DNA from 2 places in the Qipengyuania zhejiangensis genome. Region 2 is predicted to be linked to the other one. Evidence: predicted binding sites of a transcription regulator. Region 2 holds the regulator's gene; the other holds the start of a gene.
What was found. Region 2 encodes LexA, which represses DNA repair genes until DNA is damaged. Its sites were predicted from a motif close to GTTCCNCNCTTGTTCT; they were not measured.

Region 1: a site for LexA is predicted at 2,247-2,262, ahead of VR863_RS06115 (putative DNA modification/repair radical SAM protein). Genes of this name have one in related genera too.

The regions. Positions count from the first base shown of each region.
Region 1 covers NZ_JAYKGO010000002.1:14,154-18,410, forward strand. Annotated here, with positions in the region: gene VR863_RS06110 (UdgX family uracil-DNA binding protein) at 1-1,003, opposite strand, end outside; gene VR863_RS06115 (putative DNA modification/repair radical SAM protein) at 1,000-2,244, opposite strand; gene VR863_RS06120 (PilZ domain-containing protein) at 2,531-2,932, shown strand; gene VR863_RS06125 (DUF6504 family protein) at 2,929-4,257, opposite strand, start outside.
Region 2 covers NZ_JAYKGO010000001.1:1,040,767-1,045,023, forward strand. Annotated here, with positions in the region: gene VR863_RS04975 (ComEC/Rec2 family competence protein) at 1-1,398, shown strand, start outside; gene lexA (transcriptional repressor LexA) at 1,431-2,120, opposite strand; gene trpC (indole-3-glycerol phosphate synthase TrpC) at 2,270-3,055, opposite strand; gene trpD (anthranilate phosphoribosyltransferase) at 3,052-4,044, opposite strand; gene VR863_RS04995 (anthranilate synthase component II) at 4,041-4,257, opposite strand, start outside.

The DNA of each region.
Region 1 (4,257 bases), on a different contig from region 2:
GGCGTCCGGCCAGATCTTCCTGGTCGCCCGGCTGTTCGCCCACGATCATCAGGGCTGCGTCCTGCGGACCTTCCCCCATTACCGCATGGTTATCGAGCGCGCCGATCGGGCATTTGCGGCAGGCGTGGATAGCCCTGTCGATGCCGTCCAGCGTATCGGGTCGATCCTCGAACTCGAGCGAACCTTCCTCGACCATCGTCGCCTCGCGCCCCTGCGCGCCCGCAATCAGGCCCGGGATAAGCGCGGCTTCGGGCATGTTTTTCCAGTATTTCCTGGGCATTTCCTTCAGCATGGCGCCGACCTTCAATCGCGCGGGATTGAATATCGACGCGTAATAAGTGCGCCACAGATCCTCCATCGGATCGCCGTGCGGTGCATCGGAAACCTGCGCCGGGGGGCCTTCGGACATGGTTTCCCCATCCCAGTGCAAGCACCCGCCAGGGGTCAGGATGGACCAGCGCATATTGGCGAAGCGGCGCATGAAAAAGCCGGCGTTCGCACGCAGGATGTGATGTTCGGGCTCGAACCAGGCGACATAATGGTCGCCGACTTCCTCGTCCTCGCTCTCGACCAGGCGGAAGCGCACGAAAGCGTGCATCTTGTGACTGTCGCGGCGCACGTTCCTGGCCAGTTCTTCCACCCGGCGCACATCGGGATCGGCCTTGTCCTCCATCATTCGCGGATTGGCCTGCAAGCGCCACAAAAGGCGATAGAGCAGCGCAAAGCGTTCGCTATCCGAATGCAGGATGGCGTTCTTCGCAAGGCTGACGAAACGCCAGTTGGCCCGGACGGGGCGCGCATCGGCTGGCGGCACAGGCATACGCCGCTCTCCATGCGCGAACAGGTCACCGCTGCCACCCGGCTCCACCCAGGCGACACGATCGGGGGGCACTTCGCATTGAACCAGCGCCCGCGCACGTTCGCGCCAGAAATCGAAATCGTCCGGTTCGGGCAAGTGCGCCACGTAATAAGCGCCGAGCTTCACATGCTGGAGCGCGGTCATGACCCGAACAGCTCCAGCTGCTCGGTCCTGGGCGCGAGCAAGGTGCGAAGATCGGCGCGATCGGTCAGCATCACGGGGCGCCAGTCCACCGTGCAGATGAAGGGGCGCACCTTGGTGATCGACAGGGTCAGCCTGGCCACATCGTCAAGCCGCAGCGTGCGATGGCGACGGCTGGCCAGTATCTTGCCGACGGCCTTCACGCCAAGGCCGGGCACACGCAGCAATTGTTCCTTCGTGGCGCGGTTCACATCGAGCGGGAAGTGTTCGCGGAACTTGAGCGCCCAGGCCAGCTTGGGATCGATATCGAGCGGCAGGTTGCCGTCCGCTTCGGTCGCCTGCATCACCTCGGCCGGTTTGTAACCATAGAAGCGCATCAGCCAGTCGGACTGGTACAAGCGGTGCTCGCGGATGAGCGGCGGACGCTTGAGCGGCAGCACGGCGCTGGCATCGGGAATGGGCGAAAACGCGCTGTAATAGACCCGGCGCAGGCGGAAATTGTCATACAACCGGCTCGCCTTGCCCACGATATCGGCATCGGTCGCCGCGTCCGCGCCAACGATCATCTGTGTTGACTGCCCGGCCGGGGCAAAGCGCGGCGCGTGACGGAAACGCTTTCGCGCATCCTTCGCTTCGACCAGATCGGCCTTCACCTTGCCCATGGCGCCTTCGATCTGGCGCGCATCCTTGTCCGGCGCGAGACGGGTCAACCCGGCGTCGGTGGGCAGTTCGACATTGATGGAAACGCGGTCGGCATAAAGCCCCGCCTGATGGACAATCTCGGCATCCGCTTCGGGGATGGTCTTGAGGTGGATATAGCCCCGAAAATCGTTTTCTTCCCGAAGGATGCGCGCGACTTCGACCAATTGTTCCATCGTGTGGTTCGAGTTTTTCACGATGCCCGAGGACAGGAACAATCCCTCGATATAATTGCGACGATAGAAATTGAGCGTGAGGTCGACCACCTCCTGCGGCGTAAAGCGCGCCCGCGCCACGTTCGAGCTCTTGCGGTTGACGCAGTAATGGCAGTCGAACACGCAGTGGTTGGTCAGCAGTATCTTGAGCAGGGAGATACAACGCCCGTCGGGTGCGTAGGCATGGCATATCCCCATCCCCTCCGTCGAACCCAGGCCCTTGCCGCCTACCGAATTGCGTTTAGCCGTCCCGGAAGAGGCGCACGAAGCATCGTATTTTGCCGCATCGGCAAGGATTCCCAGCTTTTGAAGGATGGTGTGCGATGTCATTTGTTCCTTATATGTTCCTTTCCCGAATTCACCAATATCAAAAGGTGTGTTTTTCGAGGGCTGCATGAAATCAATGCAGTGAAAGAGGGAACGCTCACCTCTCTCAGGCCAGGAAATAGCAGGTCGCTTTCCGTCCCTTCCGAGCGCGCGATCAGGGCGGCCATACCGCCGGTGCGGCGCGCGGCCGCATGGCTAGCGGGCCCCAATGGTTAAAAGCTGGTCACCTTGCTCGTCAGACGGGTCTTAACCGTTCTTGCGGCACTGATCCGGTAACGGGGGAACAAGGGTGGCTTTTCTTCATAGCAACGCAGTCGCAAGCCACGCCGAACGCCGCTCGGTCCGGCGTTACGCGGTGGATTGCCCGGCAACGCTCAGGATGCCCGGGGGCGATCGCCCAGGCCGGTTGAGCGACCTTTCCGAAGCCGGGGCGCGGTTTGAATCCCAAGTGTCACCCGTAGAGGGGGCATCGGTCTTGCTGGTGTGGGCCGACCAGGAGCATTTCTGCAAGGCCGTATGGGTGAAGGGCCACAGCTGCGGATTGGTGTTCGAAAGGCCGATCCCGCTGAGCGTGGTCGAACACACCGTCGAATACGTCGATGTGCAATCGGGGCCAGTCGCCAATTTCGGCAACATCCCGCTTGGTCAGAAGCGTTCGCGGCGGGCGGCGTTGATACCCTCGGCAGACTAGGCGCACAGCCCCTGCAAATACCAGTCCGGCGCCCCGCCGCGCCCGTCACCTATGATACCCAGGCGATAAATCCAGTAACGCCGGCCACTGCCATCCTCGATCCGGTAGTAATCGCGCAGGCGGGCGCTGCCCCGTTCGCGCCACCATTCCGGCGCGATGCGTTCCGGCCCTTCGACACGGGCAACTTCATGCACCCGGCCCCGCCAGCGGAAGCGTTGGGGATAGCCATCGGGCGTGGCATAAAGCACCGCGATCTTTTCAGCCTTATCGAGAATTTTCAATGGCCTGGAATGGAAAGCCAATTCCCCTTGTGAAGCGGGTTCAGGGGCAAGCGGCTGTTGCCAGCGCTGCGCCCGTTCGGGAATATGGCTGGCGAAAGGAACCGGCCGGCTGACAGCATCCGGCCCAAGCCGGACCGTCAGGCGATCGATACAGGCGGCAAGGCTGGTGCCGTGGTTTTCGGCCGCCGCCTCGATATCATTCTGTTCCAGCGCGAGCGGTTCGGCCCAGCTGGCACGAAGGCGGAGCATCTCGATCCCGAAGCCGGCATCGATATCATCGAGGCGGGCGGAAAACAGCCGGCAGATATGCGCCGGATCGCGTGTGGCGGCGGCCAGTTCGAGGCGGCGTATCACCACTTCCCCATCCACGCGCCACATGCCCAGTTCAAGCCGCCTGGCGCCCTTGCCCCTGCCTTCCAGGTCACGCGCCATGTCCCGGGCCAGATCGCCCACCACCTGGTCGAGCAGCTGGCGATGGCGGATCGGTTCCATCAGGCGGCGCTGGACAAGCGGCATGGCCTGCGGGACCACCGGCAACAGCGGTTCCGGCACACGCCCCAGCAACTGGTCCATGCGGATCAGCGGGTTGGCGGCCGGCGATTTGCGGTTGCGGAACCGGCGCTGGATCGCATCGCGGCCGATAGTGGATATCTCGCCGAGCCGCTTGAGCCCCAGATGGCGCAACACGATTACCACGTCGTCGTCCAACCGCAGCGCCGCAACGGGCAACCCGCCCAGCGCCCGCTCGACATCGCCGGTGACGATCGCCCCTTCCGGTCCGTAATGCGCCAAAGCCCAGGCCGCCCCTGCCGTGGGCGCGATGGCGGTGCGTATGGCCAGTTGGCGGGCGGCAAAAGCCGTACGGACATCGGCCAGCAATTTTGCCTCGCCGCCGAACAGGTGCGGTACGCTCGTGATATCGACCAGCAGGCCGTCGGGCGGGTCCAGCGCAGCCCATGGGCCCCAGCGTTGTGCCCAGATCGCCAGCTTTTCCAGAAAACCCAGATCGCCTGCCGGATCCGAAGGGGCAGTGGCAATGTCGGG
Region 2 (4,257 bases):
GGGGCGATTGCGGCAACCCTTGCGAGCGGTGACCGCGGATCGATCCCCGCTGCCGACGAAGTGGCAATGCGCGATGCTGGTCTGACCCATCTGCTGTCGATAAGCGGGCTCCACGTGAGCGCAATCATTGCCGCTGCCTTTCTGGTTGTGATGAGGGTTTTGTCGCTTTGGCCGTGGCTTGCCTTGCGGGTCCGACTGCCTTTGGCTGCCGCGGGGGCCGCGGCGCTGGTGGGGGTTGCCTATACCCTGCTGACGGGTGCCGAAGTGCCCACGGTGCGCAGTTGCATCGGCGCGTTGCTGGTGCTCGGTGCGCTTGCCATGGGGCGTGAGCCGTTATCTATGCGGATGGTGGCCGTCGCCGCGATGATCGTTCTGTGCCTGTGGCCCGAGGCGCTGGTCGGGCCGAGCTTCCAGATGAGCTTTGCTGCCGTGCTGGCGATCGTCGCGCTGCATAACGCCGAACCCATTCGCGAATATCTCGCACCACGTGAGGAAGGCTGGTGGCGCAAGGCAGGGCGCCGGGTGGTCATCCTGTTCCTGACCGGCCTGGTGATCGAGATTGCGCTGATGCCCATCGTGCTTTTCCACTTTCACAGAGCGGGCATTTACGGTTCGCTTGCCAATCTGCTGGCTATTCCGCTGGTCACGTTCGTCTCGATGCCTCTTGTGGCGATTGCGCTTCTGCTCGATCTGATCGGGGCTGGATCGCCGGCCTGGTGGCTGGTGGGCAAATCGCTCGATCTGCTGCTTGGAATTGCGCACACCGTGTCGGATCAGCCGGGCGCGGTGAAACTGGCCCCGCGCATTTCGCTTGCCGCGGTGTTGGTTTTCGTCGGTGGGGGACTTTGGCTCGCGTTATGGAGAGGGCCGACCAGGTTGTGGGGCCTGGGCATCGCTGCGTTGGGTGCGCTGATGATGTGGAGCGCGCCCCCCGCCGACATGCTGATCACAAGAGACGGGCGGGATGTCGGGATACGGGCAGGGGACGGCCGGTTGCTGGTATTGCGGGACAGCGCCGGTAGCTATGCGCAGGACAATCTGCGGGAAATGTCCGCCATCCAGACACCGCCGATACCTCTTGCCGAATGGCAAGGCGCACGATGCAGCCCGGATTTCTGTTCCATTGTCCTGGATCGCGGGCAAAAACCCTGGCGTATCCTTGTCGCCCGGAGCCGTAATCTGATCGAGGAGCGCGCGCTCGCTGCCGCTTGCGAACAGGCCGACATAGTGATTGCTGACCGATATCTGCCGTATTCCTGTCGGCCAATTTGGCTCAAAGCCGATCGTCGTTTCCTTCAACGGGAAGGCGGAACGGCCCTATATTTGCATAGCGGCCGTGTCGAAACGGTGGCGCAGGGCGAGGGCAGGCACGGGTGGTGGCGGCCGGTCGAGGATTGATTGCCCCGACCGGCGCGCACCATCACGCCGCATCAGTGATAGCGGCGAAGCAATCCTGCCAGTTTGCCCTGCACCTGGACCCGGTGCGTGTCGTAAACCTGCGGTTCGTAGGATCCGTTCGCCGGATCGAGCCGTACCCGTCCGGCTTCGCGGTGGAGATATTTGAGCGTGGCTTCTTCATTGTCGACCAGAGCGACAACGATTTCACCGTCACGGGCCGTGTCGGTGCGCTTCACCAATGCGAAATCACCGTCGAAAATCCCGGCTTCGATCATCGAATCTCCAGACACTTCCAGAGCGTAATGTTCGCCGGGGCCGAGGAGGGCGGCAGGAACCGGCATGCTCGACTGGCCCTCGATAGCCTCGATCGGCGCGCCTGCCGCAATCCGTCCGTGGAGCGGAACGTCGATAATGTCGTTTGCCGGTTGCGGGGCAGCGGTCCTCGGCGGGACAACCGCCGTCACGGTATCGTTGACCGCGCGCGGTTTTGCAGCGCCGGTCACGGCATCTTCGGGAAGCTTGACCACTTCGAGCGCGCGCGCCCGGTTGGGCAAACGACGGATGAAGCCGCGTTCCTCGAGGGCCGAGATCAACCGATGAACCCCCGACTTGCTCTTGAGGTCGAGAGCTTCCTTCATTTCTTCGAAGCTCGGTGAAATTCCGGTGTCTTCCAGACGCTGCTGGATGAAGCGGATCAATTCGTGCTGTTTGGCGGTCAGCATGTTCGCGATACTCCCGTGTCGCCTGTTCACAACCCTGTGAACGAATGCGGAACAAGTAAGCAACGTGATTCGCTAAGTCAAGCAATTGCGCCATTTCCGACCAATCGCCGGGAGAACAGGTGTTCGCCTATTGTCCCGTGCGCGTTCGTTCAGCCGTTCAGAAGTTTGTGCGTCGCCGCTTCGACATCGCCATGCCTCATGAGGCTTTCGCCAACCAGGAAGCTGCGCACACCTGCGCGTTCCAGGCGGAGGCAGTCGGCGTGACTGGAAATGCCGCTTTCGCCCACCAGCAGCGCGTCTTTCGGAGCGAGCGCAGCGAGGCGTTCGGTCGTTGCAAGGTCGGTCGCGAAGGTGCGAAGATCGCGATTGTTCACGCCGATCAAACGTGAGGAGAGCCGCGATGCCCGCTCCATTTCGCCTTCGTCGTGCACTTCAACGAGCACGTCCATGCCGCGTTCGATCGCCGCTTCCTCGATTTCATGCATCGCGCCGTCATCGAGGGCCGCGACGATGATCAGGATGGCGTCGGCCCCGATGGCGCGGGCTTCGGCCACTTGCCAGGGGTCGACCATGAAATCCTTGCGCAGGACGGGGATCGGGCAGGCCGCGCGAGCTTCCACCAGAAAGTCTTCGTGCCCCTGGAAATACGGGGCATCGGTCAGGACCGAGAGGCATGCGGCACCTCCGGCGGTGTAGGCTCTGGCGTGGTCGGGGGGGCGGAAATCGGGCCGGATCAGGCCCTTGGACGGCGACGCCTTCTTGATCTCTGCAATCAGGCCGAATCCCTTTTCCTGCGCTGCGGCAAGAGCGGTTGCGAAGCCGCGTGTGGGCGACTGTTCGCGCGCAAGACTGTCGAGCGTGGTCAGGCTGCGTTGAGCCTTCCGAGCGGCAACCTCTTCCCGCTTGGTTGCGCAGATTTCGATCAGCTTGTTCATCGTGCCAGCGCAATCCAGTTTTCGAGAAGTGCTTTCGACTTGCCGGAATCGAGGGCCTCGGCTGCGATCAGGGCGCCCTGCGCCCAATCGTCGGTCTTGCCTGCGACGATCAACGTGGCGGCGGCGTTGAACAGGACGGCATCGCGATAGGCGCCGGGCGCACCAGACAAGAGCGCCTGGAGCGCCCGAGCGTTGTGCGCGGGATCACCGCCCCTGATCGCGTCAACGGGCGTGTGGGAAAGCGAAGCCTGGCTCGCGTCCACCCGACGCATCGCAAAATCGTGGTCGACCACATCGGCGAGTTCGTTGCCGCCGGCCAGGCTCAATTCGTCCAGCCCTTCGTCTCCCGAAGCGATGAACGTGCGATCCGTGCCCAGCTTCGCCTTCGCTGCTGCATAAATCGGAACATAGGCCGGCCGTGCGATGCCGATCAATTGCCGCCTGACATCCGCGGGATTGGAAAGCGGCCCCATCAGGTTGAATATCGTGCGCACACCCAAGCGCTGGCGAATTGGGTGGATGCGGCCCATCGCCGGGTGGTGATTCTTGGCGAAAAGGAAACAAATTCCCAGCTCGGACAAGGACTTTTCGGCAGTTCTTCCCGCCGCTTCCATATCCAGCCCGAGCGCTTCGAGCGTGTCGGCAGCGCCCGCCTTGCTGCTCGCCGCGCGATTGCCATGCTTGGCCACGGGCACCCCGCAGGCTGCCACAACCAGGCTTACAGCCGTCGAAACGTTGAGGGTATGGTGTCCATCGCCGCCCGTGCCGCAGCAATCGACCGTGCCTTCTGGTGCATCGAGCGGGATCAATCTTGCGCGAAGCGCCCGCGCGGCACCGGCAATTTCGTCCGCCGTTTCGCTTCGCGTCGACATTTCCACGAGGTAGCGAGCGATTTCCTCGTCACTCGTTTCTCCGTCGAGGATCCAGCCGAATACTTCCTCGGCTTCGTCCTCGCTCAAATGCGATCGTGAATCAGGCAGAGTTTTCATGCAGGGACTTTCGCGTCGATCCCGCACAAGGTCAGGAAATTGGCCAACAAGGCGTGGCCATGTTCGGTCGCAATGCTTTCCGGATGAAACTGAACACCGTGGATCGGCAGTTCACGATGGCGGAACCCCATGACGCTGCTTCCATCGAGGCCGGGCGTTTCGCTTGTGGCGTTGACTTCAAGGCAATCGGGGATGCTTTCCACCACGAGCGAG